Regions from separate parts of the Bacillus sp. K7 genome, predicted to be linked through region 2. Evidence: predicted binding sites of a transcription regulator. Region 2 holds the regulator's gene; the other holds the start of a gene.
The links. Region 2 encodes Rex, which represses fermentation and respiration genes when NADH is low (regulators of the CRP and FNR family bind a similar motif). Its sites were predicted from a motif close to TTGTGAAATATTTCACAA; they were not measured.
Positions count from the first base shown of each region.

Region 1 (15,912 bases), 660 kb from region 2:
TGCTGTTTACAGCCGTCACCATGCCGACTCCGTTTTTCTTTGCCATGTCCATTGCGCGGTCCATCGCCATATCACAAATCACATGGCCGAATCCGTCATCACCATCCAGTATCCCGGTCACAGGCCCGGTTTCTTTAAAAACAGGATGTGCTTCGGGGTTGATCCCCCCTGCCCTTAGCCTGTTTACATAGTGTTCTGTTCGCAGCACACCATGTGAGTGCACATTGCGTAAATCGGCGTGTACGAGGACATCTGCCACTTTTTCTGCGTCTCGTTCATTCAAATGGGCACAGGCCAGCTTTTGCCGAACAAGTTTCTTTGCTTCTTCAGCTGATATCATTACCGTGTTCAATCACATGCCTCCTTCCTCTTTCATTCTTTGGGCACTCTCAATAGAAAACACTTACAAATATATTTATTTACGGATTATTTCAAATATTCTCTACTTTATTTTGTCAGCTCTTTTGATGAAGATCCTGAACAATCTGTGCATGCTGCTGGTCTGTGAGTTTATAGAGAAAGCCGATAATGATCATCGCTAATGCCAAAGCTATAGCCGGATACAGAAGCAGTAGCGCTTTGATTCCGATCAGCGCCTGTGCTGTCTGGACAGCATTCGGCACATAGCCGATAATCCCTAAACCAATACCCGAGAGAAAACCCGACAATGACTGGGCAAGCTTTCTGGAGAAGTTAAAAAGTGAATATGTCGTTGCTTCTTTCCGTTCACCGGATTTCCATTCGCCATAGTCAATAATATCGGAGACAAGCGCCCACGTGATGCCATTTGGGATACTGATTCCGATAAAGGCGATGCTGGCAAGAATCGTAAACACATAAACGTTTGATGGAAGCATAAAGTTGACCAGATCCGCGGCCACACTGATGCCGAAGCCGATCATTGCCGTTCTTTTTTTTCCAAATATTTTGACGAGCTTTGGCAGAAATATGACGCCCAAAAAGGAAGAACCGATAATAATAAAGTTCATATACGCCATCAGTTCAACATTGCCTAGATTATATTGTGCGAAATAGACGAGCATGGCGGATTTAATGTTGTATGCGGAAATTGAAAAAATCGTCATGAGGACAAGGGTTAACAGCGGTTTGTTTGTGATAAATGTTTTGACGACAGATGAGAGTGTTAATTTTTCTTTTGGCGCTTCCGATATGACAATGCGCTCTTTGCAGTTGCGGTAACAAATATAAAACCAAATCACGCCGAGTGCGGCGAACAAGCCCATGACCACCGGGTAACCGACCTTTGGATTATCAAACTTGACGAGCAGCGGCATCACGGCCACACTTGTGATAAACAAAGCCCCAAGTGATCCAATTTGGCGGAAAGTCGAAATGGAGGTTCGGTCCTCAGAGTTTTGAGTCATCGCTGCTCCTAATGAGCCGTACGGAATATTCACAAATGAATAGCCGATTCCCCAGATCATATAGGATGCATATGCATAAATGAGTTTTCCGGTCGTTGATACATTGGGAGACAGAAAGATAAGAACAGTAAGCACCGCGAGCACGATGCTTCCGATTAATAGATAAGGCCTGAATTTCCCCCGTTTGCCGATATGTTTGCGATAATCAATAGATGATCCGACAATCGGATCTGTTATCGCCGCAAACAGCTTGCTGACTAAAAAAATGCCGCCGGCCATCGCAGCCGGGATTCCCGCTACATCAGTAAAATACTTTAATAAATAAATTTGGCCGAGATCAAACATAAAGCCGTTGCCAAAATCACCAAAACCATAGGATATTTTCTCTTTCAATGAAAGCCTTTTCTCCGTTTCGAGTGACACAACCTTATTTGCCAGTTCAGTTCGCATCTTCCACCTCTGTGTTTAAAAATTTTCGGGTAGTGGCCCGCTCAGGATGACGCATGATCACGCCTGAGCGGACATGTGGTTACACGTTTGCTTTCTCTTCTTGAAATTGAAAGTAGCGTTTCGCATTGTCATAGCAAATTCCCCGAACAATGCTTCCCAAAAGCCCCATGTCACGCGGCACTTCACCGTTTTCCACCCATTCCCCAATCAAATTGCAAACGATCCGCCTGAAATATTCATGGCGCGTATAGGAAAGAAAGCTTCTGGAATCGGTGAGCATGCCGATAAAGCGACTGAAAAGCCCGACGTTTGATAACGCTTTCATTTGCTCGAGCATCCCGTCTTTTGTATCGTTAAACCACCAGGCTGTGCCAAATTGGATTTTCCCCGGGGTAACACCATCCTGAAAACTGTTGATCATGCTGGCGATGACATAGTTATCGTTTGGATTCAATGAATATAAAATCGTTTTCGGCAGCTTCTTCTTCATCTCAACTGAGTTCAGCAGCTTGTATAAAGGCTTAGCAATGTCTTCATCATTCATAGAATCATAGCCTGTGTCAGGTCCAAGCCTCTTCATCATTTTTGTATTCGTGTTTCTTAAGGCATTGATATGAAACTGCATCGCCCAATCGAGCTCCGCATACAAACCGCATAAAAACTGAAGGGTATACGTCTTAAATTTCTTCTCATCCTCATAAGAAATCTCTGTTCCTTGTAATCTGTCAGAAAAAATCCGTCCCGCTTCCTCTTTTGTCGTTTCAGCAAATACCATCGAATCTATCGCGTGATCAGACACTCTGCCGCCGGCTGAATGGAAGAATCGCACCCGTTTTTCCAGCGCCTCTAGAAACTCATTATAGGTTGTAATCGGTATGGCTGCCGCATCTTCAAGTGCCTGCACCCAATCAGGAAAGCCTTCACGATTGATCTCAAGTCCCTTATCCGGCCGAAACCCGGGCAGCACGCTGACAGGAAAATCTTTGTCTTCTTTTAATAATAGATGGTATTCAAGAGAATCGACGGGGTCATCAGTCGTGCAAACGACCTTTACATTTGATTTCACGATGAAATCCCTTGCCCCGAAGCCTTCTCCTTGAAGCAGTTCATTCGTCCGTTTCCATATACCCGGCGCGGATTGCTCATTTAAAATCTCATAAATGCCAAAATAACGCTGCAGTTCTAAGTGAGTCCAATTGTAGAGCGGATTGCCGATCGCCATCGGCACGGTTTTCGCCCAGGCCATAAACTTCTCCTCATCAGGCGCATCACCGGTAATGTATGTTTCTTCAATTCCATTGGCTCTCATGAGGCGCCATTTGTAATGGTCTCCATACAGCCAGGCTTCCGTGATGTTTTGAAATTTCTTATTTTCATAGATTTCTTTCGGGCTTAAGTGGCAGTGATAATCAATAATCGGCATGTCTTTCGCATGATTGTGATAGAGGCTGACAGCGGTTTCATTTTTCAGCAAAAAATGTTCGCCCATGAAGGGTTCCATGTCCTCACCGTCTTTCATTCGATTTCAAAATGTTAACGTTAACATTTTGATTTAGCTTTATTTTACCTTTATATTCCTCTGCAATCAATCTCTTTTTTGAAAATGAATTGTTAACGTTAGCAAACACATAAAAAAAGACATTGCCGGAAAGCATCCCGAAAGGATGGCTTTTGGCAATGTCGATCCCACAAGAAAGGCTTAGTAAGCCAGGCTGAAAAGTCCTTTAATGTGTGTTAAGTAGCGTACGTTACTTGCTTCTTTCATCAAGGAAGCAGGAAGGCCTTTAAGCGGTGTAGAATTAGCACCAATGATGGCAACCGCATCTTTGCGTCCAAGGCTTGCAAGTGTACCAGAGTTTACTGGATTGAATGTTTCAAGCGTTTTGCCTTCTAAGTAAGCGAATAGGTTGTAGCCGATCAGCTCACCCATTTGCCATGCGATTTGTGCAGTCGGCGGGTATGGACGGCCGTCTGGAGCGAAGTAAACTGCGCTGTCACCGGCAACGAATACATCCTCATGAGATGTAGATTGCAGGAAGTCGTTTACTGTTGCACGTCCGCGGTTCACTTCAAGACCTGATTCACCGACTAATGGGTTGCCTTGTACGCCGCCAGTCCAAACAAATGTGTTGGCAACAACTTTTGATCCGTCTTTCAGATCAATCACGTTTCCTTCTACATTTGTAACAGGCAGGCCTGTTAAGAACTCTACGCCGCGTTTTTCAAGGCTTACAGTCGCACGTTCGATCAGATCATCCGGAAGAACAGGAAGGATTTTCGGACCTGCTTCAACGAGCTTCAATTTAATTTCTTTATGGTCTACGCCATATTTTTTTGCAAGGTTCGGCATGATGTCAGCAAGCTCACCGACAAGCTCAACACCTGTTAAGCCGCCTCCGCCGATAAGGATTGTTGCATCAGCTTCGTTTTTCGTTTTAGAATACTCGCGCACACGATCTTCAACATGCTGGAAGACTTTGTTCGCATCAGCAGCGGATTTCAATACCATGCTGTTTTCTTCAAGGCCCGGGATGCCGAAGTAAGCTGTTACAGAACCAAGGCCTACAACAAGCGCATCGTAAGATAATGTAGAACCGTCAGCAAGCGCAACTTCTTTTTTATCAACAGAGAAAGAGCTTACTTCCGCGATTTTAAGATCAATGTCTTTGCCTTTGAAAAGTTTTTCTAATGGCATTGCAACCGCTTTTTCAGACACGTTGCCTGCTGCAAGACGGTGTAATTCCGTAATGATTTGGTGAGTTGGGTATTTGTTTACCACTGTCACTTTTGCTTGTTCTTTTGTGTAATGTTTGCGAACTGTTAAAGCAGAAAGAACTCCGCCATAACCAGCGCCTAGAATGACAATATGTTTTGACATCGTATATCCTCCGTCCTTTATATCAATTTGAGTCTGAGATTATTTTTGGTTTTCGCGTTCGTTCATGACTTCAAGGTAGCTGTTAGCAAAACGGAACAGCTTTTGCGCTTGAGGGTCTTTCAGCATGCGCAACAGGCCGAATAGACCAATCGTTTCGTTGCTTGCATCAGCGCGGTCTTTCGCTTCGATTGCAGTCGCAGCCACTTCTTTCGCTGTTTCTTTTACAGGCTCAAGCATTTCAGTGATCGCACCGACAGTATCGCTTTTTAACACTTCGTCAGTTGCTACAGACTGAGCGAAATCATAAGACTTCGTTAAAATATTCACTAACTCAGTCAGCTTTGGAAGCTGGTCAACTAGAACAGTCAGTGATTCTTGAACTTCCGGCTTTAACAGCTGATCAATAAGATCTTGCTGGCTTTGGCTGACAGACGCATTTGTTTGATCGATTGTTTCTGGCATATCCAATTCTCCTTTACTATAAGCAGTTTGCAGATTTTTTGTGGAAAGGGTAGTGCCTCTCCCTGGTCTCATGCTTGAAAGCATAAGAATAAGGATTGTGAATTCATGCACAATCATTTACAAAAATAAATGTTTACTACCCAGTTTTTCATCTTGCCATATTCAGTATTATTTTTATCTCAAAAATAAACAATTGAATAAGTCAAAAATCCTTTACTCTCTCTGAAAATAGCAAACACAAAAAACTCCAATTCAATTACCTTCTATATGATAACACTTTTTGAACAAAATTTGAACGTGAATTGCTTCGATTATGAAATTAATTTAAATAAAGCCCGTATCATAACGTTTCTGCGGCACTAGTTATTGACACTCCGGCAATTTTCTCCCCTTCACTTGACCCATATTTCCAAAAGAGGAGCTCTTTTTCCTGTGATCGGGTCATTCGACGGCAATGAGACCTGCTTGATCTGTTTCACCGCTTCGTCCCGTTCATTTGGCTCTCCCGTCTTCATATCGTACTGAACGCCTCCCGGATAAGCGCCAATAACGGTAAAATCGCCGCTCGCGCTTTGCTTTTTATGGCCAACTCCAGCTGGAATCACGACTGCGTCGCCCGATTTGAAGGGAATGGCAACTCCTTTTTCTCCCCCAAACTGAATCACAGCCTCTCCCCGGACAGCAACCAGGACTTCATGCGCATTGCTGTGATAATGATGGTATGGAAAAACACTTCCCGACCAGCTGTTTGACCAGCCATGCCGATTGACGATCCGCTCTGCCGAACCGGTGTCCTTGAGTGCGTTTTGATACACAACGAGCGGAAAATCAGGGTGGTTCGGAATCCTGCCGTCATCCTGAAAAAAGTAGGTCTGTGTCTCTGGTTCCATCAATGTCACCTCCATTTTTTGTCTTCCACACATTGCGGTTTGTAAAACATGCTTATTTTCTCACGACTTCATTGATCTGTGCGATATCGAGTAGTATAGTATAAAAAATAATGCCAGAATGAGGGATATCATGAAAGCAATCATTATCGGAGTATTGGCTTCACTCTTTTTCGCCGTTACCTTTATTTTAAACAGAGCGATGGAATTATCCGGAGGCAGCTGGCTTTGGAGCTCTTCGCTGCGATTTATTTTTATGATGCCGTTTTTATGTGTGATTGTCATCATGAGAGGGACATTCGCCCCACTCTTACTAGAGATGCGGAAAAAACCGTTTTTTTGGATCAAATGGAGCTTTGCCGGCTTCGTGCTTTTTTACGCGCCGATCACATTTGCGGCTGCATACGGTCCAGGTTGGCTCGTAGCCGGAACTTGGCAAATCACCATTGTAGCCGGCGTGCTCCTATCTCCTCTTTTTTATGTCAAAAAAGAGATGCCGGGCGGCCCGCAGCTCGTTCGGCAAAAGATTCCCCTTGTTTCACTTGGCACGTCCGTGATCATTCTGATCGGAGCGGCGCTCATCCAGCTTCAGCATGCAGAATCGCTTTCCGGAAAGATGTTGCTTTTCAGTGTGCTGCCGGTTGTCATTGCGGCTTTTGCCTATCCGTTAGGAAACCGGAGAATGCTCGAAGAATACGGAGGCCGGCTTGATACATTTCAGCGCGTGCTGGGAATGACCTTGGCGAGCCTTCCGTTCTGGCTGGTTATAGCAGCTTACGGGTGGTGGTCAGACGGCCTTCCAACAGCGGGGCAAACCGTTCAATCCTTCATCGTTGCCGTCAGCTCAGGCGTCATTGCCACCGTTTTATTTTTCTGGGCAACTGATATGGTAAGAGACAATCCGCGAAAGCTCGCGGCCGTTGAAGCAACCCAATCCGGTGAAGTGATATTTGCGCTGCTTGGTGAAATCGTTCTGCTGTCAGGTGTTTTTCCATCCTTTTTATCATTTGCCGGTTTATTCATTATTATTGCAGGGATGGTGTTGCACACCTTTGCTTCACAACTGGGAAAACCGAAAAAGAACACACAGTCAAACCTGACCGCATAGCATCTGCAGGAGAATGGGTGAAAGCCTGTTCTCTTTTATTTTCGCTACCAAAAAGCATCTATTTCACGTTATATTTACATAAAGGATCATCCTACTTATATACTGAAAGGTGAATAATATAATGGAAGCAAACGATCAAACACAAAACAGACCAGCCATCTCCTTCAGATCAGTCAGAAAAAGCTATGAACAAGATAGACAAACTTATGATGTATTGCAAGATGTCACCGGAGACATTCAACAGGGCGCAATCGTCGCCGTTTTAGGCCCTTCTGGTTCAGGCAAAAGCACCCTCCTGTCGATGTGCAATGTAATGAGAACGCCTGATAGCGGCGACATATACATATACGGAAAAGAAGTCCGAGAATGGAATGTCAATGAGCTGAGGCGAACGGCGGCCCTCGCGTTTCAATCGGCTCCCGTTCTTGACGAGACAGTCCGTGACAATCTTAGTCTGGTCCAAAGGCTGCATCAATCCCAGCAGCACTCTCCTGAGGAGCTTGCATCTCTTACAGGGCTACCGCCAGAGCTTTTAGACAGAAGCGCCAAGGATTTATCAGGCGGACAGCGGCAACGGCTGTCACTAGCCAGAACGCTCGCAAACCCTTCCTCTATTCTTTTATTGGACGAAATCACATCCGCCTTGGACCCGGTTTCCGCTCTTGAGATTGAGGAACTGATCAAACGCCAGCATCAAGAGAAAAAATGGACGGTCATGTGGGTGACTCATAATATGGAGCAGGCGAAGCGAGTTGCCGACACCATTTGGTTTATGGCGGACGGACGGCTGCTGGAAATTGCTGAAACCGAAGCGTTTTTCTCCAATCCGCAGCATGAAGCAGCGAAAGAGTTTTTGAAGGGAGGGACCCGATAATGGATTACCTTTCTCTCTCTTTAACGATGATCTTTGTTTTGATCGCCTTGTTTTTATCCAAATCCTTTAAAGCCGGCGTTGAAAAAGACATGGTCATCGCCACGATCCGGGCCGCGGTACAGCTGCTTGTCATCGGTTATGTCCTGTCGCTGATTTTCCGCGGAGACCACCCTGTTTTTATCTTGTTCATGGTGCTGCTAATGCTGGCAGTGGCGGCACAAAATGTCGTCAAACGAAAGAAAAATACGATCGGTTCGTTTTGGAAAGTATTCGCAGCGTTAGCGATTGTAGAAATGGTAACGCAAGGCATTTTGCTGTCTCTTCATATCATCCCGTTTACGGCCCGATATGTCATTCCGATCAGCGGAATGGTCATTGGAAATTCGATGGTGCTCGCAAGTCTGTTTTTAAACCGGCTTAGCTCAGAAATCGGTGTTCGCAAAGAAGAGATACAATTGATATTGTCTCTTGGAGGCACACCGAAGCAATCCATACAGCGTATTCTTACTTCAGCGATGAAAATGAGTATGATCCCGACGCTGGAAAGCCAAAAAACGCTGGGGCTTGTTCAGCTTCCAGGCATGATGACCGGCCAGATTTTAGCGGGCGCGGACCCGATTCAGGCGGTACGCTTTCAGCTCTTAATCGTATTTACAACGATGGCGTCAGCCGCGCTGACATGTGTGATCTTAAGCGTTCTGACATACCCTTCATTATTTACAGCGCATCAGCAGCTGAAGGAAAATGGATAACCGAAAAAGATGAGCCCTTCCCGAAACGGAAGGGCTCACCTTTATTTCACGCCTAAAAAAGCGGTTGGATTCAAATAACAAATCTCATCAGCGATTTTTTGATTAAAATCAAATCCATTTGCTTCAGCAGCTTTTTTTACCTCTGTCACATATTCCGTATATCCCTCAGTTACTGTCCCATTCTTTAACTGGCCGAAATCCGTCGAGACGCATATGCGATCTGTTCCCCATGTTTTCAGCACTTCAACTAAATCCTCGTGCCGGTCATAACCAATTTTGCTCATTAAAACAGCAAATTCAACATAGACGTTTTTGGAAGAAGACAGCATATCAATGACCTCAGCGATTGTAAAATTTGTACACTGGTAAAACGGGTGCGTAATCATCAGCTTACATTTTTGCTTTTCTGTTTCTTCAATCAGCATATACACTTCTTCTTTTGAGGAATGGCCTGTCGCTAATGGAATGTTAAACGCCGATGCTACTTGAATGACTTCCTTTGTTTCTTGACGCAGTTTTCCGTTTTCGCTGACCCTTTCATATTTCACTGTATGTTCAGCTAAAACAGGATGAGATGTGGTTTGTTTTGTTTTTGGTTTGTTTGACGGCAAGGTCAAAGTGGGAAACCAAATCATCATTGAAGAATGATCCGGACCGTTCGCAGCAATCGCTGCTTCCACCACCGACCGGTTAATGCCGCCGTTGTACTGGTTTAATGTAATAGATCCAAAGAGCGGCAGCCCCATCTCCCGGGCCGTGCGCGCAAGCGGCGTTGTGGCCATCAAGTGGCTTTTCATAACGGCGGCTCCATTGTTCGCTTTTAGTTCTTCACCCAGATTAAAAATCGTATATCTTCTATTGTACGTATCAGGCCATGCGTGGACATGAAGATCTAAAAATCGCTCAAGTTTCATTTGGCTGTCACTTCATTCTCCCAAGGTCGGTGATACTTATACATGTCACGCGCTTCTTTTAAATGTACGCCCCGCGAAACGGCTTCTTTGATTTTCTCTTCTGTTTCTTCAATGGCTCTAGAACGCTTGATGACTTCTTCGGCAACGTCTTGAGGAATGACGATCACGCCATTTTGGTCCGCGCGGACAAAATCGTTCGGCTGAATAACCGTGCCGCTAATCGTGACAGGGACCTGATGGGCTGTCTTTTTCGTCCGGCCTTTTCCCGTTTTCATATAGACAGCAGTACTGAACATGGCGTACTCCGTTTCCCGAATATAATCAATATCACGGCAAGCACCATCTATTACAGTGCCCGCGATTTTCTTTTGAATCGCCAATTGGGTTAAAATATTGCCCCATACGGTACAGTCCGTACGGCCGTTATTAGCAAGAATAACAACTGAACCCTCTTCGGCCTCATCAATAAAATCGGCTGCCTTGGCAACTTGCTGTTCCTCTTCGCTCGGATCTCTGTATTCCACTGTAAACGCTGTTCCGCAAATATCAGCAGACGTGTTTCTCGGTACGATACCGCTTAATCCGCCATCTATGTTTAAACTGTCCAATGCGTCGGAAATCGTCGGCGTATCAAACGATTTCAATTCTTTTATGATTTGTTGATGATCCACTTATTTGGCCTCCCTAGCAATTTTCAATGATGGCATTTGCCGTTTCTTTTGTGCTTGCGATCCCGCCTAAATCGTACGTAAGCGTTTTTCCTTCTTTTAATACTTTGTTGACAGCGTTTTTGATCCGCATGCTTTCTTCCATAAAACCGCAATGCTCAAGCAAAAGGGAAATGGTCAAAAATTGCGCCATCGGATTCACTTTCATTTTTCCGGCATGTTTTGGCGCTGAGCCGTGTACCGGTTCAAAATATGCATTCTCGTAGCCGAAGTTAGAACTCGGCGCAAGGCCTAATCCGCCCATAATGCCCGCCCCGAGATCAGAGAGGATGTCACCGAATTGATTTTCACTGACAATGACGCCGAAATGTCCCGGATCTTTTACCATCCACATCGCTGTCGCATCAACGTTTTGGACCTCCCAATCCACTTCTGGATAATCCTTCGCCACTTCTTCTAAAATGGTTAATGCAAACTGACCGGACTGCCTCATCACATTTGGCTTATCTGACCACGTCACTCGTTGGTAGTTGTATTTTTTCGCCCATTCAAAGGCAAACTTCAACAATCGCCTTACACCATTTTTCGTAATCAGGCGAATCGCGGCGCCGCCATCCTCTTCTCCGTCAAGCTGCCAATTATTTAGTCCGTTCTTGTTTGCCTGAATAAAATCATACAAATCTTTGGGAATCGGTGAAAAGTCGAGTCCCGCATAAAGTCCCTCTGTGTTTTCGCGAATGACGGTCATTCTAAACTTTTTTGAATGCTGATGGTCTAAGCTGTAAGCCGGACGCACATTGGCGAACAATTGTAATTTTTGTCTCAGCTGAATGACAGGTGAAACATACTTCAGGTCTTGACCTTGCAATGACGGATCTAATTCTTTTAGGCCCTGAGCATGAGGTTTGCTGGTAATCGCGCCTAATAATGTCACATCACATTTATCAATTAAATCCCACGTTCTTTGCGGAACCGGATCCCCTTCTTTTTTCCAAAACTCCCATCCGATATCACCAAACTTCAGATCAATATCGACACCTAATCGATCAAATACCGGCAAACTGCATTCGATCACTTCAGGACCAATTCCGTCACCTGGTAAAACTGCTGCTGTTAATTTTGCCATATGTTTTTACACCTCTGCTCCAAAATGTGAATCAATAAATTTTTCAATTACTTGTTTGACTTCTTCTGGTTTTTCACCAAACATGCGCATACCGCTGTTTTGGATAAAATCGATGTTCGCCTGCGGCAGGTATATTTCAAAATATTCAGATTCCTCTTGTCCTAATAATATTGATTCTTCTCCGAAAATGATTTGAATCGGCGACTTCATCTGTTCATGATATGCTTTTCCGTTATGGTTGATAATGGCTTGGACACCGGCTTTCATTTTGGCAACGGCGATCGCCTCATCTTCTCGGTCTGTCGTCTCCAACTGGAATAACGGCAGCTCGCTTTCTTTGACGACCCACGGCACTAGACCCGCTTGAAGCCCTTTGATGCCAAATTTGTCGCAAAGCATATACCATGTGGAAAAGACGGCCTTTAATTTTTTATTTGGGCAAAGCATGGTGGATACCAACAAAACAGGAGTGTCTGCGTATTCATTGAACGTGCTTAAATACTGAGCCATCATCCCGCCAAGAGAAAAGCCCCAAATCATATAAGGGGTAATGTTGTTCTTTTCGACATAATCATGTGCCCACTGAGCCAATTCAGGAACGGTAAATGTATCTTGTCCCTTATGTTCCTGTATCAGTTTTTCCGGGACATCTAAAATCAGAAATGTATAGTCGTTCAGGTACGGTGCAAGTGATACCAGCCATTCTTCCCGGCTTAATGCGTCTGCGTCCATTCTCGGCAAAACCAAAATCACTCTGTCTCCGGTTCCTAACTCCAGCTTCCAGCTGCGTTTTGCGTTTTCTTTGTTCATCATCATACTCATCCTACTTGACTCAGCTCGGTGCTTCGCAGCGCAAACTCCGCACGATGAACCAACGTCTGTTTTTCTAAAATAACGAGTAAATCCAATAATTTAAGGCCGCTTGATTGCGCCATTCTATCGAGCTTGTCTAATACATCTAAATTCAAATTATGCAGTCCCGACAAAATCCCTTCTTCTTTGTCATAGAAGGAATTCTCTGACGTATCGTTAATGAATAGGGTGTAGGCTTGTCTTGATAGCTGGATTAATTCACAAATGTCATATTTTTTGCTGAGGTCTAAGCGGTTGAGTATCGCTGCAAATGTCTCGATGCACAGGTTACCAGGCCCTTTTCCAAAACCGTATAAACTTCCGTCAATGAACTGGACACCGCATTGGATCGCATCAATTGCATTTGCCGATGCAAGGCCTAAATTGTCATGAGGATGAAAACCGAGTTCTACAGATGAATGTTCTTTCAGCTTGGTAAATAACGATGAAACAGCAGGCGGCATCATGGCTCCGTTGGAATCAGCCAAGTAAATGTAATCGGCTCCCGCCTCTATTACTTTTTCTGTAAATACAATGATGTCTTGGATATTGGCGTGACTTGCTCTAATTAAGTTTGCGCTGACATGAATGCCGTGTGCTTTCAATTCTTTGATGACCGGAAGACTGGCATTCGTTTTCGCAAGAGGAATGCATAAACGAACCATACCGACAGATGGGTGCTTCATCCGTTCAAGGAATTCTTCTTGATATTGTGCCGGGTGCAGCATGAGCACCAATTGTGAGCTTGACCCCGACCCTATCGCGGAAGCCATTTCTTCTATGTATTCAATCGGACAGCAGCTTTGAAGATTCATTCCTTCGTGTGAAGACACATAACCAATTTCGATAAAATCAACATTCGCTTTTGAAAGTCCGCTGACGACTTGGCGGGCGGCATCTAAATTGATCTTCGCCCCTTCAACATGAACTGATTCTCTTAACGTGACATCCATTAATTTTATACTCATCTTAAAACCCCTTTTTGATTGGATTTGATGCTATACCGCTTCTTTTTTGCTTGTCTTTACCGCAGGCATGACAGACTGACGTCTTTGAAAAATATTATTTAATACAATCGCACCGATCGTTAAGAAAGCCCCGCCCGCTTCAACAGGCGACATTCTATACCCTGCGATGATGGAAATGATAAACGAGACAATCGGAACCAAGTTCATAAACAAAGAACCATTGATTGGTGTCAATATCTTATTGCCGATATTCCATGCAAATACGCCGATTACACCTGCAAAAATACTCATGTAAATCATTTCCCACTTGATGTCCATGACTTGATCGACAGAAGGCACTTCCACTTTTCCTAATAGTACGAATATTAAAATAACAACAATAGACGTAATATTTCCGAAAATACAGCTCAAAGCCGTGTAACGCAAGGATGACCATTCCGGAAAGCTGCTGCCTCCAATCGTATAAAGAACCCAGGCTAACACGCTGATTGACATGAGAATAATAGGAACTGCCTGCTTATTACTGTCTGCGAAGAAAGCAATATCTCCCTTTGTCACGACCAGCAGCACACCGATGAAGGACACCGCAACCAAAAGCAATGTAACATTCGCCGGCCTGTTCTTTTTGTACACCCATAAAACAAGCAATGACACCATTGGGATCAGCGCCATTAAAATAGAGCCTAAAATAGCCCCGTTATCGCCCGCCATCTTTTGCCCTAAAAATACAAGAAAATTATAAGCGCAGAATGCCATACTCCCATAAAACCAGATTGGAACCAGTTTCCCTTCTGTTTTAAAACTTTTGGCCCCCTCTGTAAAAAACAGAATGACAGATAGCACCACTGCCACAATCAAATAACGTATCAATGTAAAAAAGAATGGATCAATATGTTTCAGAGCTCTTCCGGCGACAGGCCACTGCGCTCCAAAACAAATACCTGCAATCAGGCAAAAAAGCACGCCTTTTTTAAAATGCGATGTTGTCATGTTCTCACTCGCTCCTTTTGTGGTGAAATACTCCCAATTTTCTCCTTTCCGTAAGATATTTCCTAATATACACAGATGGGTAATATTTGTAAACTATTATTTTCAAAACATTTTTATTTTTATAAATTTTGAATTTATAAGTTTCGGCTCACGAATAAACAGTATTAAACCTGCGTCATGTCGGGATTTTACGCTTTTTGGAAACGTGAACATTCCGCATTATTATTTTTCACAAAAAATAAATTCTTTTATTTTTTTGGTGAATGTAAACAAAAATAAAGAAAATATTGAAAGCAGAATGTAACCCATATAGAATGTAAAAGTGACATAAGGAATTTAGAAAATTTTGAAAGGTCGTTTTATCAAATGCAAAAATTATATTTTTCCAGCTATATCGGTGCCCAAAAACCTGAAACCATTGTCAATAAACAAAACGCCTGTCCTTTTTGTGACCGAGATAACCTCACCGGCATTTTAGAAACAGAAGGGGATATGATTTGGCTCGAAAATAAATACCCTACCATCCAGGATACGTACCAGACGCTGATTGTTGAGACAGGCCAGTGTGACGAAGATATAACGACTTACAGCATTCAAAAAATGAGAAAACTGATACAGTTTGGTTTAGAGAAATTAATACATATGGAGAAAGATCCTCAATACAAAAGCGTCATATTGTATAAAAACCACGGCCCGCTTTCTGGCGGCAGTATAAAACACGCCCATATGCAGATTGTCGGATTGAAACATGCGGATTATATGGAATCACTTTCATATGAGAATTTTCTGGGGATCAAGGTTGCAGAACATCCTAATAAAGCTGAATTCAATCTGTCGAGCGATCCGATTATGGGTTTTACGGAAATGAATGTGATCATTAGTGACTCGCTGGAGAATACTGACCTGATGGCTGATTATATTCAAACAGCTGTTACCTATTTGACCCAAGATTTCAGCTATAAATGCACAAGCTATAATTTATTTTTCTATCATACAAATCAAAAGATCATCTGCAAAATCGTGCCGCGATTCGTTGTTTCCCCTTTCTTCGTTGGCTATAAAATCCCGCAGGTCTCGGTAGATCAGCGTTTGCATGAAATAAAAGAAGAATTGCAGACAAAATTGAATGCCTCACGAAAAGAAAACAATGTGCTATGAAAACATAATGCTTCGAAGTTTGACAGTATAAAAACAGCTGATGGGTATAAATGCGGGGAGGCTTCAGGAGCCGTTTTCACTTTCAGATGCAAGCTTCAGTCTTTTGCCGGCATACAAAAAGCCGCTTCCTTTCGGAAAAGCGGCTTTTGTACTGGTTATTCTTTTTCTTCATAATACTTAGACAGCTCAATAATCATCGCGCCCATCCGTTCAATCTCCGGAGCGAGCAATCTTGTCATGCCTTCTTCCCTCAGCGCTTCCGCGGTCACTTTGCCGACAGCCGCAGCGATAGCGCGCTCTTCGAATACAGCCTTCACTTCATTGATATAGCCGCGCTCCCTGGCAAAGTCAAACAGGGAACGAACCTGAATGGCCGTTGTAAAACAAACGGCGTCGATCTCACCATTCATCAGCTCCCGGCATAACTTATCCACTGTTTC
Region 1 is NZ_CP096406.1:1,266,852-1,282,763, reverse strand. It holds gene allD (ureidoglycolate dehydrogenase) at 1-340, opposite strand, end outside; gene M1D98_RS06480 (MFS transporter) at 456-1,835, opposite strand; gene uxaC (glucuronate isomerase) at 1,915-3,336, opposite strand; gene M1D98_RS06470 (NAD(P)/FAD-dependent oxidoreductase) at 3,535-4,713, opposite strand; gene M1D98_RS06465 (DUF1641 domain-containing protein) at 4,753-5,175, opposite strand; gene M1D98_RS06460 (cupin domain-containing protein) at 5,568-6,065, opposite strand; gene M1D98_RS06455 (DMT family transporter) at 6,196-7,170, shown strand; gene M1D98_RS06450 (ABC transporter ATP-binding protein) at 7,292-8,044, shown strand; gene M1D98_RS06445 (ABC transporter permease) at 8,044-8,796, shown strand; gene M1D98_RS06440 (DUF6282 family protein) at 8,838-9,710, opposite strand; gene M1D98_RS06435 (RraA family protein) at 9,707-10,381, opposite strand; gene M1D98_RS06430 (isocitrate/isopropylmalate dehydrogenase family protein) at 10,395-11,504, opposite strand; gene M1D98_RS06425 (alpha/beta fold hydrolase) at 11,511-12,314, opposite strand; gene M1D98_RS06420 (beta/alpha barrel domain-containing protein) at 12,323-13,324, opposite strand; gene M1D98_RS06415 (DMT family transporter) at 13,355-14,314, opposite strand; gene M1D98_RS06410 (DUF4931 domain-containing protein) at 14,681-15,472, shown strand; gene M1D98_RS06405 (uroporphyrinogen-III synthase) at 15,628-15,912, opposite strand, start outside.
Region 1: the regulator Rex is predicted to act here: its motif matches at 5,271-5,288, upstream of M1D98_RS06465 (DUF1641 domain-containing protein).

Region 2 (15,912 bases):
TGGGGATGACGTCAAATCATCATGCCCCTTATGACCTGGGCTACACACGTGCTACAATGGACAGAACAAAGGGCAGCGAAACCGCGAGGTTAAGCCAATCCCACAAATCTGTTCTCAGTTCGGATCGCAGTCTGCAACTCGACTGCGTGAAGCTGGAATCGCTAGTAATCGCGGATCAGCATGCCGCGGTGAATACGTTCCCGGGCCTTGTACACACCGCCCGTCACACCACGAGAGTTTGTAACACCCGAAGTCGGTGAGGTAACCTTTTAGGAGCCAGCCGCCGAAGGTGGGACAGATGATTGGGGTGAAGTCGTAACAAGGTAGCCGTATCGGAAGGTGCGGCTGGATCACCTCCTTTCTAAGGATATATTACGGAATATAAGACCTTGGGTCTTATAAACAGAACGTTCCCTGTCTTGTTTAGTTTTGAAGGATCATTCCTTCAGACATAGGAGCACCTGCTAAATGCGCCACATCGTGTGGCAACGCATGTGTTAGCATGTCCTATGCGTTGTTCTTTGAAAACTAGATAACAGTAGACATCACATTCAATTAGTAAGACAAGATATCACATAGTGATTCTTTTTAACGGTTAAGTTAGAAAGGGCGCACGGTGGATGCCTTGGCACTAGGAGCCGATGAAGGACGGGACGAACACCGATATGCTTCGGGGAGCTGTAAGCAAGCTTTGATCCGGAGATTTCCGAATGGGGAAACCCACCACTCGTAATGGAGTGGTATCCATATCTGAATTCATAGGATATGAGAAGGCAGACCCGGGGAACTGAAACATCTAAGTACCCGGAGGAAGAGAAAGCAAATGCGATTCCCTGAGTAGCGGCGAGCGAAACGGGATTAGCCCAAACCAAGAGGCTTGCCTCTTGGGGTTGTAGGACACTCTGTACGGAGTTACAAAGGAACGAGGTAGATGAAGAGGTCTGGAAAGGCCCGCCATAGGAGGTAACAGCCCTGTAGTCAAAACTTCGTTCTCTCCTGAGTGGATCCTGAGTACGGCGGAACACGTGAAATTCCGTCGGAATCCGGGAGGACCATCTCCCAAGGCTAAATACTCCCTAGTGACCGATAGTGAACCAGTACCGTGAGGGAAAGGTGAAAAGCACCCCGGAAGGGGAGTGAAAGAGATCCTGAAACCGTGTGCCTACAAGTAGTCAGAGCCCGTTAACGGGTGATGGCGTGCCTTTTGTAGAATGAACCGGCGAGTTACGATCCCGTGCAAGGTTAAGCAGAAGATGCGGAGCCGCAGCGAAAGCGAGTCTGAATAGGGCGCATGAGTACGTGGTCGTAGACCCGAAACCAGGTGATCTACCCATGTCCAGGGTGAAGTTCAGGTAACACTGAATGGAGGCCCGAACCCACGCACGTTGAAAAGTGCGGGGATGAGGTGTGGGTAGGGGTGAAATGCCAATCGAACCTGGAGATAGCTGGTTCTCTCCGAAATAGCTTTAGGGCTAGCCTCAAGGTAAGAGTCTTGGAGGTAGAGCACTGATTGGACTAGGGGCCCCTACCGGGTTACCGAATTCAGTCAAACTCCGAATGCCAATGACTTATCCTTGGGAGTCAGACTGCGAGTGATAAGATCCGTAGTCGAAAGGGAAACAGCCCAGACCGCCAGCTAAGGTCCCAAAGTATACGTTAAGTGGAAAAGGATGTGGAGTTGCTTAGACAACCAGGATGTTGGCTTAGAAGCAGCCACCATTTAAAGAGTGCGTAATAGCTCACTGGTCGAGTGACTCTGCGCCGAAAATGTACCGGGGCTAAACGTATCACCGAAGCTGCGGACTGTTCTTCGAACAGTGGTAGGAGAGCGTTCTAAGGGCTGTGAAGCCAGACCGGAAGGACTGGTGGAGCGCTTAGAAGTGAGAATGCCGGTATGAGTAGCGAAAGAGGGGTGAGAATCCCCTCCACCGAATGCCTAAGGTTTCCTGAGGAAGGCTCGTCCGCTCAGGGTTAGTCGGGACCTAAGCCGAGGCCGAAAGGCGTAGGCGATGGACAACAGGTTGATATTCCTGTACCACCTCCTCACCATTTGAGCAATGGGGGGACGCAGGAGGATAGGGTAAGCGCGGTATTGGATATCCGCGTCCAAGCAGTTAGGCTGGGAAATAGGCAAATCCGTTTCCCATAAGGCTGAGCTGTGATGGCGAGCGAAATATAGTAGCGAAGTTCCTGATTCCACACTGCCAAGAAAAGCCTCTAGCGAGGTGAGAGGTGCCCGTACCGCAAACCGACACAGGTAGGCGAGGAGAGAATCCTAAGGTGATCGAGAGAACTCTCGTTAAGGAACTCGGCAAAATGACCCCGTAACTTCGGGAGAAGGGGTGCTCTGTTAGGGTGCAAGCCCGAGAGAGCCGCAGTGAATAGGCCCAGGCGACTGTTTAGCAAAAACACAGGTCTCTGCGAAGCCGTAAGGCGAAGTATAGGGGCTGACGCCTGCCCGGTGCTGGAAGGTTAAGAGGAGCGCTTAGCGTAAGCGAAGGTGCGAATTGAAGCCCCAGTAAACGGCGGCCGTAACTATAACGGTCCTAAGGTAGCGAAATTCCTTGTCGGGTAAGTTCCGACCCGCACGAAAGGCGCAACGATCTGGGCACTGTCTCAACGAGAGACTCGGTGAAATTATAGTACCTGTGAAGATGCAGGTTACCCGCGACAGGACGGAAAGACCCCGTGGAGCTTTACTGCAGCCTGATATTGAATGTTGGTACAGCTTGTACAGGATAGGTAGGAGCCTTGGAAACCGGAGCGCCAGCTTCGGTGGAGGCATCGGTGGGATACTACCCTGGCTGTATTGACCTTCTAACCCGCCGCCCTTATCGGGCGGGGAGACAGTGTCAGGTGGGCAGTTTGACTGGGGCGGTCGCCTCCTAAAAGGTAACGGAGGCGCCCAAAGGTTCCCTCAGAATGGTTGGAAATCATTCGCAGAGTGTAAAGGCACAAGGGAGCTTGACTGCGAGACCTACAAGTCGAGCAGGGACGAAAGTCGGGCTTAGTGATCCGGTGGTTCCGCATGGAAGGGCCATCGCTCAACGGATAAAAGCTACCCCGGGGATAACAGGCTTATCTCCCCCAAGAGTCCACATCGACGGGGAGGTTTGGCACCTCGATGTCGGCTCATCGCATCCTGGGGCTGTAGTCGGTCCCAAGGGTTGGGCTGTTCGCCCATTAAAGCGGTACGCGAGCTGGGTTCAGAACGTCGTGAGACAGTTCGGTCCCTATCCGTCGCGGGCGCAGGAAATTTGAGAGGAGCTGTCCTTAGTACGAGAGGACCGGGATGGACGCACCGCTGGTGTACCAGTTGTTCTGCCAAGGGCATCGCTGGGTAGCTATGTGCGGACGGGATAAGTGCTGAAAGCATCTAAGCATGAAGCCCCCCTCAAGATGAGATTTCCCATTCCGCAAGGAAGTAAGATCCCTGAAAGATGATCAGGTTGATAGGTCTGAGGTGGAAGTGTGGCGACACATGGAGCTGACAGATACTAATCGATCGAGGACTTAACCACATTTTGATTGATGTCACATCTGTTATCTAGTTTTGAGAGAACATCTCTCTAAAAGGTGGAAAGAAACTCCGCTAAGGGCTCTCACATCCTGTGAGAAACGCCCAGTACCTTCATCCTGAAGGCATTTGTTTGGTGGCGATAGCGAAGAGGTCACACCCGTTCCCATGCCGAACACGGAAGTTAAGCTCTTCAGCGCCGATGGTAGTCGGGGGTTTCCCCCTGTGAGAGTAGGACGCCGCCAAGCTTGTACCATAAATTATTATCATCGCGGGGTGGAGCAGTTCGGTAGCTCGTCGGGCTCATAACCCGAAGGTCGCAGGTTCAAATCCTGCCCCCGCAACCAAAATATATGAATAAAATAAGGAGTGCCCGAAGGGTGCAACCAAAATAATTCATTTTAATATGGTCCGGTAGTTCAGTTGGTTAGAATGCCTGCCTGTCACGCAGGAGGTCGCGGGTTCGAGTCCCGTCCGGACCGCCATTTTTTGTAAACGAAACGATCATGTTTTCGTTTTTTTTTGTGTTTTCTTTTACGGTAGCTTCTGCTTGGTGTCATAGCCAAGCTTTCTTTTATATCGGCAACATCTTGGATATTACAGCAAAATTCGATACACTAAGAAGAGTACATATAGGCATAAGCAGGTTGAAAGGGGGTTTTGGTTCATGGATGAATTTGATTTAATACATAGCATTACTCCGCGGACCATTCACCACTCTTCCGTTGATGTAGGAATTGGTGATGATGCAGCGCTCTACACTGCGAAACACGGCGTTCAGGAAATTGTTTGTGTTGATACTATGGTGGAAGATATACATTTCAAATTACACTATTCCTCACCTAAAGATGTCGGATATAAGGCATTAGCCGTTAATATAAGTGATATTGCCGCGATGGGCGGCATTCCTAAATTTTATTTGGTATCACTTGCGGTACCTTCGAAATGGACGGAATCTGAAATCAAGGCAATGTATGAAGGAATGAATGAACTGGCGAAACTATATCATATGGATCTAATTGGCGGCGATACAGTCTCTACCTCTGACAAATTAGTTGTTACAGTCACTGTAATCGGGGAAGTTGAAAAGGGACAGGCATGTTTGCGCAGCTTGGCAAGACCCAACGATATTGTGTTTGTAACCGGTGAAATCGGTTCTTCTGCAGCAGGACTTTCTTTGTTGTCAGAAGAGACTGATCCCCAAAACGCAGTGATTGAAGCCAGTTACTTTATCAACAGGCATAAACGGCCTCAGCCGAGAGTAAACATCGGCAAATTATGCTCGAATGTTCAGCGTGCGGCTTTAAATGATATCAGTGACGGATTAGCTAGCGAATTACATGAGATTGCGGAAGCCAGCTGTGTTTCAATTGAAATTGATGAACGTATGCTTCCAGTCCATTCTGACTTGCCTAAGCTCCATCCTCACTGGAAAGAATGGGCTTTATTTGGCGGGGAGGATTTTGAGCTGACAGGAACGGTTTCAAAGGAGGAATGGGAAGCGTTGAAGCAAGAGTGTGAAACACGTCAACTGCCCATTACAAAGATTGGTCATGTCATAGAAAAAACAGAATCCAATGTGATCCTAAAAACAGATAAAACATCAGTGATCTTAGAAAAAAAAGGATATAATCATTTTAAATAAGATGGGTGACTCGTGTGAAGCAATTAAAGTGGAGAACTGTAAATCCTGAAGAAACAAAAGCGATTGCCAAGCTGACGGCATCGTTTGCTAAACCGGGAGACGTCCTGACATTAGAGGGCGATTTAGGAGCCGGAAAAACAACTTTTACGAAAGGTTTTGCAAAAGGACTTGGAATTACACGTGTTGTAAACAGTCCGACTTTTACAATTATAAAAGAATATAACGATGGCACACTTCCTCTTTATCATATGGATGTGTATAGAATGGAAGATGAAAGTGAAGATTTGGGGCTTGATGAATATTTTCACGGACAAGGTGTCTGTCTCGTTGAATGGGCTCATTTAATTGAAGAACAGCTGCCGCAGGAGCGACTGCAAATTGTCATCAAAAGAGCTGGTGATGAAGAGCGGGAAATAACCTTTACTGCTGTCGGGGATCGGTATGAAATGCTTTGTGAGGAGATAAGTAGACATGACAATATTAGCAATTGACACATCAAATTATACGTTGGGCATTGCGCTGCTTCGAGAAGACACCGTCATAGCAGAACACATGACATATTTGAAAAAGAACCACTCTGTCAGAGCAATGCCTGCTGTTCATTCATTACTGAATGATTGTGATATGACACCGCAGGATCTTTCTAAAATTGTTGTTGCAAAAGGCCCTGGTTCATACACAGGAGTCAGAATTGGTGTGACGCTCGCCAAAACCCTTGCCTGGTCTTTACACATTCCGATTGCTGCTGTATCAAGCCTTGAGACGCTCGCGGCAAATGGACGGCATTTTGACGGTTTGATCAGCCCTATCTTTGATGCCAGACGTGGACAGGTGTATACAGGTCTGTATGAATATAAAAACGGGCTTTTGGAGCAAGTGGTTCCAGATCAAAATGTGATGCTGGCCGAATGGCTGGAGATGCTAAAAGAAAAGGATCGCCCTGTTTTGTTTTTAGGTCATGATACTTCTATTCATAAGCAGATGATAGAGGATGTGCTTGGAATTAAAGGGGTCATTGGCGCTTCGGCTCAGCAAAATCCGCGTCCTTCAGAATTGGCTTTTCTAGGTGCGGAAAAGGAAGCAGAGGACGTTCACCGGCTTGTCCCGGATTACTTGCGGCTGGCAGAAGCGGAAGCGAAATGGATTGAAAGTCAAAAGTAGGGTGATAGGATGAAAACAAAAGCAGCCGTCAGAATCATGCGGCCTGATGATATTGATCACGTATACGAAATCGAAACATCCTCCTTTACGTCTCCTTGGACGAAGGATTCTTTTTATCATGAGCTGCTGGAAAATCCGTATGCTCATTATCTCGTGATTGAAAAGGACGGCCATGTTGCTGGGTATTGCGGAATTTGGATTGTGATGGACGATGCCCAAATTACAAATATCGCGATCAAGCCGGAGTATCGAGGCCAGTCTTTAGGAGAAACGCTTTTTCGCTCAGCGGTGGAACTGTGCAAAGAAAAAGATGCAAGGAGGCTTTCGCTTGAAGTGAGGGTTTCGAATCATCCTGCTCAAGGCTTATATAAAAAGTTCGGGATGCAGCCCGGCGGAATAAGAAAGAACTATTATACTGATAACGGGGAAGATGCGTTAATTATGTGGGTGACGATAAATGAGTGAGCAAAAAGAGACGTACGTATTAGGAATTGAAACAAGCTGTGATGAAACGGCGGCAGCTATCGTAAAAAACGGAAAAGAAATCATTTCGAACGTAGTGGCTTCTCAAATTGATAGCCATAAGCGCTTTGGAGGCGTTGTTCCGGAAATTGCGTCAAGACATCATGTTGAGCAAATTACTTTGGTCATAGAAGAGGCTTTTCGTAAAGCTGACATGACGTATAGTGAAATTGACGCGATTGCAGTTACTGAAGGTCCGGGACTTGTGGGAGCGCTTCTTATCGGAGTAAACGCTGCTAAAGCATTGAGCTTTGCGCATAACATTCCGTTAATTGGCGTCCATCATATAGCCGGTCATATATACGCGAATCGCCTTGTAGAAGACATCGTATTTCCAGCACTGGCTTTAGTCGTTTCAGGAGGCCATACAGAATTGGTTTATATGAAGGAACACGGATCATTTGACGTCATTGGGGAAACGCTCGATGATGCAGCAGGAGAAGCTTATGACAAAGTGGCGCGAACGATGGGACTGCCATATCCGGGCGGACCGCAAATTGACAAGCTTGCTGAAAAAGGAAATGACAATATTCCGCTTCCTCGCGCATGGCTCGAAGAAGGCTCATACAATTTCAGCTTCAGCGGGTTGAAGTCCGCGGTGATCAATACGCTTCATAATGCGTCCCAAAAAGGGCAGGAGATTTCTCCGGAAGATTTGTCTGCCAGTTTCCAAAATAGCGTGATTGATGTCTTAGTGACGAAAACGGCGCGTGCGGCAAAGGAATATGATGTGAAACAGGTCCTTTTAGCCGGTGGAGTAGCTGCAAACAGAGGACTCAGAGCTGCACTAGAAAAAGAATTTGCACAGCATGAAGGGATTGCGCTTGTCATTCCTCCGTTGGCATTGTGTACGGACAATGCTGCGATGATTGCTGCGGCTGGCACTATTGCATTTGAGAAGGGAATTCGCGGTGCATATGATATGAATGGCCAACCTGGCCTTGAATTGACTTCTTATCAAAGTCTCACGACATAATGGAGTGAGGCTTTTTATTTGTTATTAACAGATAATTCTCAATTTATCCACATATCTGTTAGTAATTATGAAGGTATCGTTGGATAAAGGATTGAGGACATTGTTAATAAAGTGGATGAATTCAGAAAATTTTGTGGATAATGTGTATAAAACGCTTACTTATTTGTTGTATAAGGTTATTTTCTGTGGATAAAAAGCACCTCTAAAAAGAGGTGCTTGACTTTTTTTAATCTTCTTCTGTGGATAGTTCTTCCCATTCGGATAAAAGAGTTTCCAGCTCCTGATTGAGCTTTTCGTTGTCAGCATGGATGGCTTGTACCTTTTCATGGTCTTGATAGACTTCCGGATCACATAGCAATTCATCATTGCGGCTGATGTTTTCTTCAATGGTTTGAACAGCGGTTTCAATTTCTTCAATTCGCCGCAGCCGTTGTCGTTCTTTCTTTTTCCATTCTTTTTCTTCTTCGTAGGAACGTTTGGAGTCAGACTTTATCGCAGCAGGCGTTTTCTCGGCTTCCTCTTGCTGATTCATTTTTTCCAGTTCAAGCTGTTCTGTTTTTTTCTCCGTATAATAATCGTAATCTCCCAGATACTCTTCTATATGGTTTGAGGAAAGCTCAAACACTCTTGTGGCGATTCTGTTAATAAAATATCTGTCATGTGAGACAAATAACAGTGTGCCTGGATAATCAATCAGCGCGTTTTCGAGGACTTCTTTGCTATCTAAGTCCAGATGGTTTGTCGGTTCATCAAGAATGAGAAAATTCGCTTTTTGAAGCATCAGCTTAGCAAGGGCCAATCTTGCTTTTTCGCCCCCGCTTAATGAATGCACGGGTTTCAATACATCATCTCCGGAAAACAAGAAGTTTCCGAGACAAGTTCTGATTTCTTTCTCCGGAAGCCCCGGATACTCATCCCACAGTTCATCAAGGACACGTTTAGCGGAAGTCAGCTCAGCCTGCTCCTGGTCATAGTAGCCGACACTGACATTCGAGCCATATGAGATCGCTCCTTGATCTGGCTTCAGGGTGTCCATTAATGTTTTCAGCAATGTCGACTTACCGATTCCGTTAGGGCCGACAAGCGCAGCGCTTTCTCCTCTTGTGAGCATGAACGACACTTCCGTTAAAAGCGGGGGCTGGTTTTCATAGCTGATTGTGAGATCCTGAACACGCAAGACTTCGTTTCCGCTCTGTTTTGTAATATCAAAATGAAAGCTTGCAGATTTTTCATCGCCGAGCGGTTTTGACATGACGTCCATTCGCTCAAGCTGCTTTCTGCGGCTTTGCGCTCGTTTTGTGGTAGAGGCTCTCGCCAGATTTCGGTCTACGAAGTCTTGGAGCTTTGCGATTTCGTCCTGCTGCTTTTCATATACTTTCAGATCTTTTTCATATTGCGCGGCTTTTTGGTCGAGATAAGCGCTGTAGTTGCCGTGATATTTTTTGCTTTCAGCTCTTGATACCTCGTACACTTGGTTTACCACTTTGTCCAAAAAGTAGCGGTCATGCGAAACGATCATAATGGCGCCTGAATAGCCTTGCAAATAATGTTCAAGCCAGGTTAGTGTGTCAATATCCAGATGGTTTGTCGGCTCATCGAGAATGAGCAAATCGGGCTGTGTTAATAGAAGCTTACCTAGGGCCAGCCTTGTTTTCTGGCCTCCGCTCAGGCTTTGGACCTGTGTAGAATCGTCAAAATGGCTGAAACCAAGGCCGTGCAGCACAGATCTGACATCCGCTTCATATTGATAGCCGCCTTTATCTTTGAATTCCTGCTGAAGCCGGTCATAGGTTTTCATAATGCTTTCCAATTCATCCGGATCAGCTGCCGCCATTTTTTCTTCCATCGTCCGCATTTCTTTTTCCATTGCTTTCAAGTGGTCAAAAACAGTCAGCAGCTCTTCTTTTATGGTAAGCTTAGAATCCAAGCCCGTATGCTGGGCGAGATATCCCATTGTCATATCTTTCGGTTTAATGATTTCGCCCTTTTCATACGATAGCTGGCCTGCGATAATTTTAAGCAGCGTGGATTTACCCGCGCCATTTCGACCAACAATGGCAATGCGATCACGATTTCTGACTTCCAGCTTTATATTGTTTAAAATAGTATCAGCACCAAATGATTTGGACAGCTGATTAACTTGTAAGATCATCATATTATTTCACCTCTGCTATAATAAGTTAAGTGTAGCTTATCAATCAGAAGTCAGCAAACAATACATTGGCCGAATAAGACATAGAGAAGAAAATAGTGTATGATCTTTTTAAGGAGAGTTTGAATATGAATGAATTTTCTCATTTTAATGAACAGGGACGAGCCCAGATGGTGGATATCAGCGAAAAATCTTCGACTGTCCGTACTGCGGCGGCTGTTTCAAGCGTACACATGAAGCATGAAGTGTACGAGAAAATACAAAGTCACGATATCGGTAAAGGAGATGTATTGGCTGTTTCGCAGGTGGCAGGCATTATGGCCGCAAAGCAAACGTCCAATATCATTCCGATGTGCCATCCGCTATCACTGAGCGGGGTAGATATATCGTTTGACTGGAAAATAAAAGAAACAGAAGTTATACTTCATATAAAAGCACAGGTCAAAACGAAAGGGAGTACAGGTGTGGAAATGGAAGCGCTCACTTCTGCATCGGTGTGCGCTCTTACTGTTTACGATATGTGCAAGGCTCTTGATAAAGGGATGGTCATCGGCCCTACTTTCTTGCTTGAAAAGACAGGCGGGAAAAACGGTGACTTTAAAAGAGAACTATCTGAGTATAATGTGGAGGACCAAAAATGAATAAGGATCAATCAAAAATTCCGCAGGCGACGGCAAAACGGCTGCCGCTCTACTATCGCTTTTTAAAGAACCTGCATGCGTCAGGAAAACAGCGTGTATCTTCCGCTGAACTCAGTGATGCCGTAAAGGTTGATTCCGCCACGATTCGCAGGGATTTTTCCTATTTTGGAGCTCTTGGCAAAAAAGGATATGGATATAACGTGGATTATTTGCTGTCTTTTTTCCGCAAAACGCTTGATCAGGATGAAATGACAGATGTCATCTTGATTGGTGTCGGGAACTTGGGAACGGCATTTCTTCACTATAATTTCACAAAAAATAATAACACAAAAATTTCTATGGCTTTTGATATAAATGAGAGTAAAATAGGAACTGAGGTAGGCGGTGTGCCCGTCTATAATCTTAATGACCTTGAACAGTATGTAAAAGATGAATCAGTTGCCATTCTAACAGTGCCAGCAGTTGCCGCTCAGCCCATTACAGACAGATTAGTCGCGTTAGGGATAAAGGGAATTCTTAATTTTACGCCGGCCCGTTTGAATGTGCCGGAACACATTCGAATTCATCATATAGATTTAGCTGTAGAGCTTCAGTCACTTGTTTATTTCTTAAAGCATTATTCAGTTTTGGAGGAAATCGAATAGAGGGAAAGGAGGAGCCCACATATGCCGATCGGTCCTGGAAGCCTTGCTGTTATCGCAATCGTTGCTTTGATTATCTTCGGTCCCAAAAAGCTGCCTGAACTGGGGAAAGCAGCTGGAGACACACTTCGTGAATTCAAAAACGCTACTAAAGGATTAACGAGTGATGAAGAGGAAAAAAAGAAAGAAGATCAGTAAGTAAGGATGACAAGAATGAAAGTGAATCAAATGTCGCTGCTGGAGCATATTGCTGAGCTTCGAAAACGATTGCTGGTTGTGGCGTTGGCCTTTGTCGTTTTCTTTATCGCGGGATTTTTTTTAGCGAAGCCGATTATTGTATATCTGCAAGAAACAAATGAGGCGAAAGAGCTGACGCTTAACGCGTTTAATCTGACAGACCCGCTTTTTGTGTTTATGCAATTCGCGTTTATCATCGGAATTGTCCTGACCTCGCCGGTGATTCTGTATCAGCTTTGGGCTTTTGTGAGCCCGGGCCTCTATGAGAAAGAGCGAAAAGTGACGCTCAGCTACATTCCAATCTCTGTTTTGCTGTTTTTAGCGGGCTTATCCTTTTCATATTATATTTTATTTCCTTTTGTGGTTGATTTTATGAAGCGAATCTCTCAAGACTTGAATGTCAATCAGGTGATCGGAATTAATGAGTATTTTCACTTTCTCCTGCAGCTGACAATTCCGTTCGGCTTATTGTTTCAAATGCCGGTCATCCTCATGTTTTTGACCAGGCTTGGAATTGTGACTCCGATGTTCTTAGCGAAAGTCAGAAAGTATGCGTATTTTGTGCTGCTTGTGATTGCTGCCTTGATTACGCCTCCTGAGCTTTTGTCTCATATGATGGTCACTGTTCCGCTGTTGATCTTATATGAAATCAGTATTTTGATATCGAGGGCCGCTTATCGGAAAGCACAGCAAAGCAGTGGTGCCGATCAGGACGTGTCTTCAGGGCAATCATAAAAATCCATTTCTCATGTGAGAAATGGATTCGGGCGTGTTGACAAACCCTCGCATTCGTTGTCAAGCCTGTGCGTTGGTGCTCACGAATTAAAACATTCGCTCCGCTCCAATGCTCGCCTTTCCTAGGCTTCAAGGGTTCTCAATCACGCTGAAAAATGACAAAATCCTAAAACGAAAACCGTTTTAGGATTTAATTTCGAATCCATTTCTCTCCGAGAAATGGATTTTCTTTATTTCTGATTCTTTTTGATTTTAAATGAAAAGGCGAACATCTTAAATGAAATGCTGATGTTGTAAGCGGCGAACACCATCAGCAGGATGGAGTAGAATGACCACATGCTGCCTGGCGAGCTTGCGGCAAGATAAGTAAAGATGCACCCTACGGCAAAATAGATCATTCCCCAAACGACCGGGTTTCTCATAAAAATAATCCTCCAATAATCAATTGCATTTGTGTGCTCTGCTGCTCAAGATACTTCTGAACAGGCTCAAGCTGCATGATAACGACAAACGTATTCATCATGACATGGGCGAAAATCGGCACCCATATCCGTTTTGTTCTGGCATACAGGAAGGCAAAGGTAAAGCCCATTGCTGTATAAAGAAGAAGGTGTTTCAAATCAGCGTGAACAATACCGAAAATAATCGAGCTGAGCAGTCCTGCAAAAAAGAAATTCGTTTTTTCATAAAGCGCGCCGAAAATGATTTTTCTGAAGATAATTTCTTCTAATATTGGCCCGACGATAGAAGAAACGATCATCATGAGCGGAACTGCCTGAATGACTTTCAGAATGGCTTGAGTATTTTCTGATTCTCTTCCAATGCCGAATACATAATATTCTATAGAGCCTGCTATTCCTTGAGAGAAAAGGGCAATGAAAAAACCGGCTATCGCCCACAGGATAGAAAGCCCGACAGAGTCTTTCCGGCCGTTTCGCAGTGTTGTTTTCGGAGCCGTTCTAAGAATGAGCAGAACGACAACAAGACAGGCGATAAAGCTGATGACGGACCATAATCCTTGTGCGTGCACCATATTCTCGTTGGTAGGCTGTCCTCCGGCATAACCTAATTTAAATAACAATGGAATCCCGATTAGGAAGGAAAACTGCATGACGATGTATGTCAAAATAATAAACCAATACTGTTTTCTCAAATGGTATGTACTCCTTTGTTAAATGGGTTTCATTCATCTACAGCTATTGTAACATAATCGGAACGGAGGGTGAAAAAGCTAAGGGATGAGGGGCTCGAAAAGAATCATGAAAGCGTGAAAATTTTTTATCTTATCACTTGAAATTGGAAGTGAGATTCTTTATTATAATAACTGTGTTAGCACTCTTTAGAGCTGAGTGCTAAAATTACATATTCATACTATTGAGGAGGTTATTACATTGTTAAAGCCATTAGGTGATCGCGTTGTCATTGAACTCGTAGAATCTGAAGAAAAAACTGCCAGCGGAATTGTGTTGCCGGATTCTGCAAAAGAAAAACCGCAAGAAGGCAAAATCGTGGCAGCTGGTTCAGGTCGCGTGTTAGAAAGCGGAGAGCGCGTTGCTTTAGAAGTAAAAGAGGGCGACCGCATTATCTTCTCAAAATACGCAGGTACTGAAGTGAAATACGAAGGTACTGAATACTTAATCTTACGTGAAAGCGACATTTTAGCTGTTATCGGCTAATTCTTAAATAAACAAATACTTAAAAATTCGAGGAGGTCTTGTAAACATGGCAAAAGATATTAAGTTTAGTGAAGAAGCTCGCCGCGCAATGCTTCGTGGTGTCGATGCACTTGCTGATGCTGTAAAAGTAACTTTAGGACCAAAAGGACGCAACGTGGTTCTAGAGAAAAAATTCGGTTCTCCGTTAATCACAAATGACGGTGTAACAATCGCAAAAGAAATCGAGCTTGAAGACGCGTTTGAAAACATGGGTGCTAAGCTTGTTGCTGAAGTAGCCAGCAAAACAAACGATGTTGCCGGTGACGGTACAACAACTGCGACAGTTCTTGCGCAAGCAATGATCCGTGAAGGCCTTAAAAACGTAACAGCGGGCGCTAACCCTGTAGGCGTGCGTAAAGGTATGGAACAAGCTGTAAACGTTGCGATCGAAAACCTGAAAGAAATCTCTAAACCGATCGAAGGCAAAGAGTCTATCGCTCAGGTTGCTGCGATCTCTGCTGCTGATGAGGAAGTCGGAAGCCTTATCGCTGAAGCAATGGAGCGCGTAGGAAACGACGGCGTGATCACAATCGAAGAGTCTAAAGGCTTCACAACTGAGCTTGAAGTTGTGGAAGGTATGCAATTCGACCGCGGGTATGCGTCACCTTACATGGTAACTGACTCTGATAAGATGGAAGCGGTTCTAGACAATCCTTACATCTTGATCACAGACAAAAAAATCACAAACATTCAAGAAATCCTTCCTGTGCTTGAGCAGGTTGTTCAGCAAGGCAAACCATTGCTTCTGATCGCTGAGGATGTTGAAGGCGAAGCACTTGCAACACTTGTTGTGAACAAACTTCGCGGCACATTCAACGCAGTTGCTGTTAAAGCCCCTGGCTTCGGTGACCGCCGTAAAGCAATGCTTGAAGATATCGCTGTCCTTACTGGCGGAGAAGTTATCACAGAGGATCTTGGCCTTGACCTGAAATCGACTGAAATCACACAATTGGGACGCGCTTCTAAAGTTGTGGTTACAAAAGAAAACACAACAATCGTTGAAGGTTCTGGCGAATCAGACAAAATTTCTGCCCGCGTGACGCAGATCCGCGCTCAAGTGGAAGAAACAACTTCTGAATTCGACAGAGAAAAATTACAAGAGCGTCTTGCGAAACTTGCTGGCGGCGTAGCTGTCATCAAAGTCGGCGCTGCGACTGAAACTGAGCTGAAAGAGCGTAAACTTCGCATCGAAGACGCCCTGAACTCCACTCGCGCAGCTGTTGAAGAAGGCATCGTATCCGGTGGTGGTACAGCGCTTGTCAACGTATATAACAAAGTCGCTACAGTTGAAGCTGAAGGCGATGCTCAAACAGGTATCAACATCGTGCTTCGCGCTCTTGAAGAGCCAATTCGTCAAATCGCGCACAATGCAGGTCTTGAAGGATCTGTCATCGTTGAGCGCCTGAAAAACGAAGAAATCGGCGTAGGCTTCAACGCTGCAACTGGCGAATGGGTAAACATGATTGAAAAAGGTATCGTTGACCCAACAAAAGTGACACGTTCTGCACTGCAAAACGCTGCGTCTGTAGCAGCTATGTTGTTAACAACTGAAGCTGTTGTCGCTGACAAGCCAGAAGAGAATGCCGGCGGCGGTGCTGGTATGCCTGATATGGGCGGCATGGGCGGTATGGGCGGCATGATGTAAAACCGACAAAAAACTCTTGTTAAACAAGGGTTTGTCGGCAACGGACGTCATTTTTGATGCCCATTTGGTGCCATTTATAGATTTTCGAGGCTTCTCATGAGTTCATTGAACTTGTGAGAGGCTTTTTTCTGTTTTTTTGATGTGTAAATAAACTTGTGTAATATACGGGCTTACATGGCATTTATGAACCGAAAACAAAAATTGAAGCGATATTGAAGTAATAAAGGGGCCTCAGGCTGTTGACAAAATAGGTCGGATCTTTATGATCCGACCTATTTTGTCCAATTTATTTTGTTTTTCGGTCGAATAGGCTGGCGAGTTGGTC
Region 2 is NZ_CP096406.1:609,187-625,098, forward strand. It holds rRNA gene M1D98_RS03175 (16S ribosomal RNA) at 1-361, shown strand, start outside; rRNA gene M1D98_RS03180 (23S ribosomal RNA) at 594-3,521, shown strand; rRNA gene rrf (5S ribosomal RNA) at 3,650-3,765, shown strand; tRNA gene M1D98_RS03190 (tRNA-Met) at 3,788-3,864, shown strand; tRNA gene M1D98_RS03195 (tRNA-Asp) at 3,926-4,002, shown strand; gene thiL (thiamine-phosphate kinase) at 4,185-5,162, shown strand; gene tsaE (tRNA (adenosine(37)-N6)-threonylcarbamoyltransferase complex ATPase subunit type 1 TsaE) at 5,177-5,653, shown strand; gene tsaB (tRNA (adenosine(37)-N6)-threonylcarbamoyltransferase complex dimerization subunit type 1 TsaB) at 5,634-6,323, shown strand; gene rimI (ribosomal protein S18-alanine N-acetyltransferase) at 6,333-6,788, shown strand; gene tsaD (tRNA (adenosine(37)-N6)-threonylcarbamoyltransferase complex transferase subunit TsaD) at 6,781-7,821, shown strand; gene M1D98_RS03225 (ABC transporter ATP-binding protein) at 8,048-9,976, opposite strand; gene moaC (cyclic pyranopterin monophosphate synthase MoaC) at 10,102-10,614, shown strand; gene M1D98_RS03235 (redox-sensing transcriptional repressor Rex) at 10,611-11,258, shown strand; gene tatAY (sec-independent protein translocase protein TatAY) at 11,280-11,453, shown strand; gene tatC (twin-arginine translocase subunit TatC) at 11,460-12,227, shown strand; gene M1D98_RS03250 (YdiK family protein) at 12,458-12,649, opposite strand; gene M1D98_RS03255 (CPBP family intramembrane glutamic endopeptidase) at 12,646-13,380, opposite strand; gene groES (co-chaperone GroES) at 13,619-13,903, shown strand; gene groL (chaperonin GroEL) at 13,950-15,587, shown strand; partial or broken gene M1D98_RS03270 (transposase) at 15,860-15,912, opposite strand, start outside.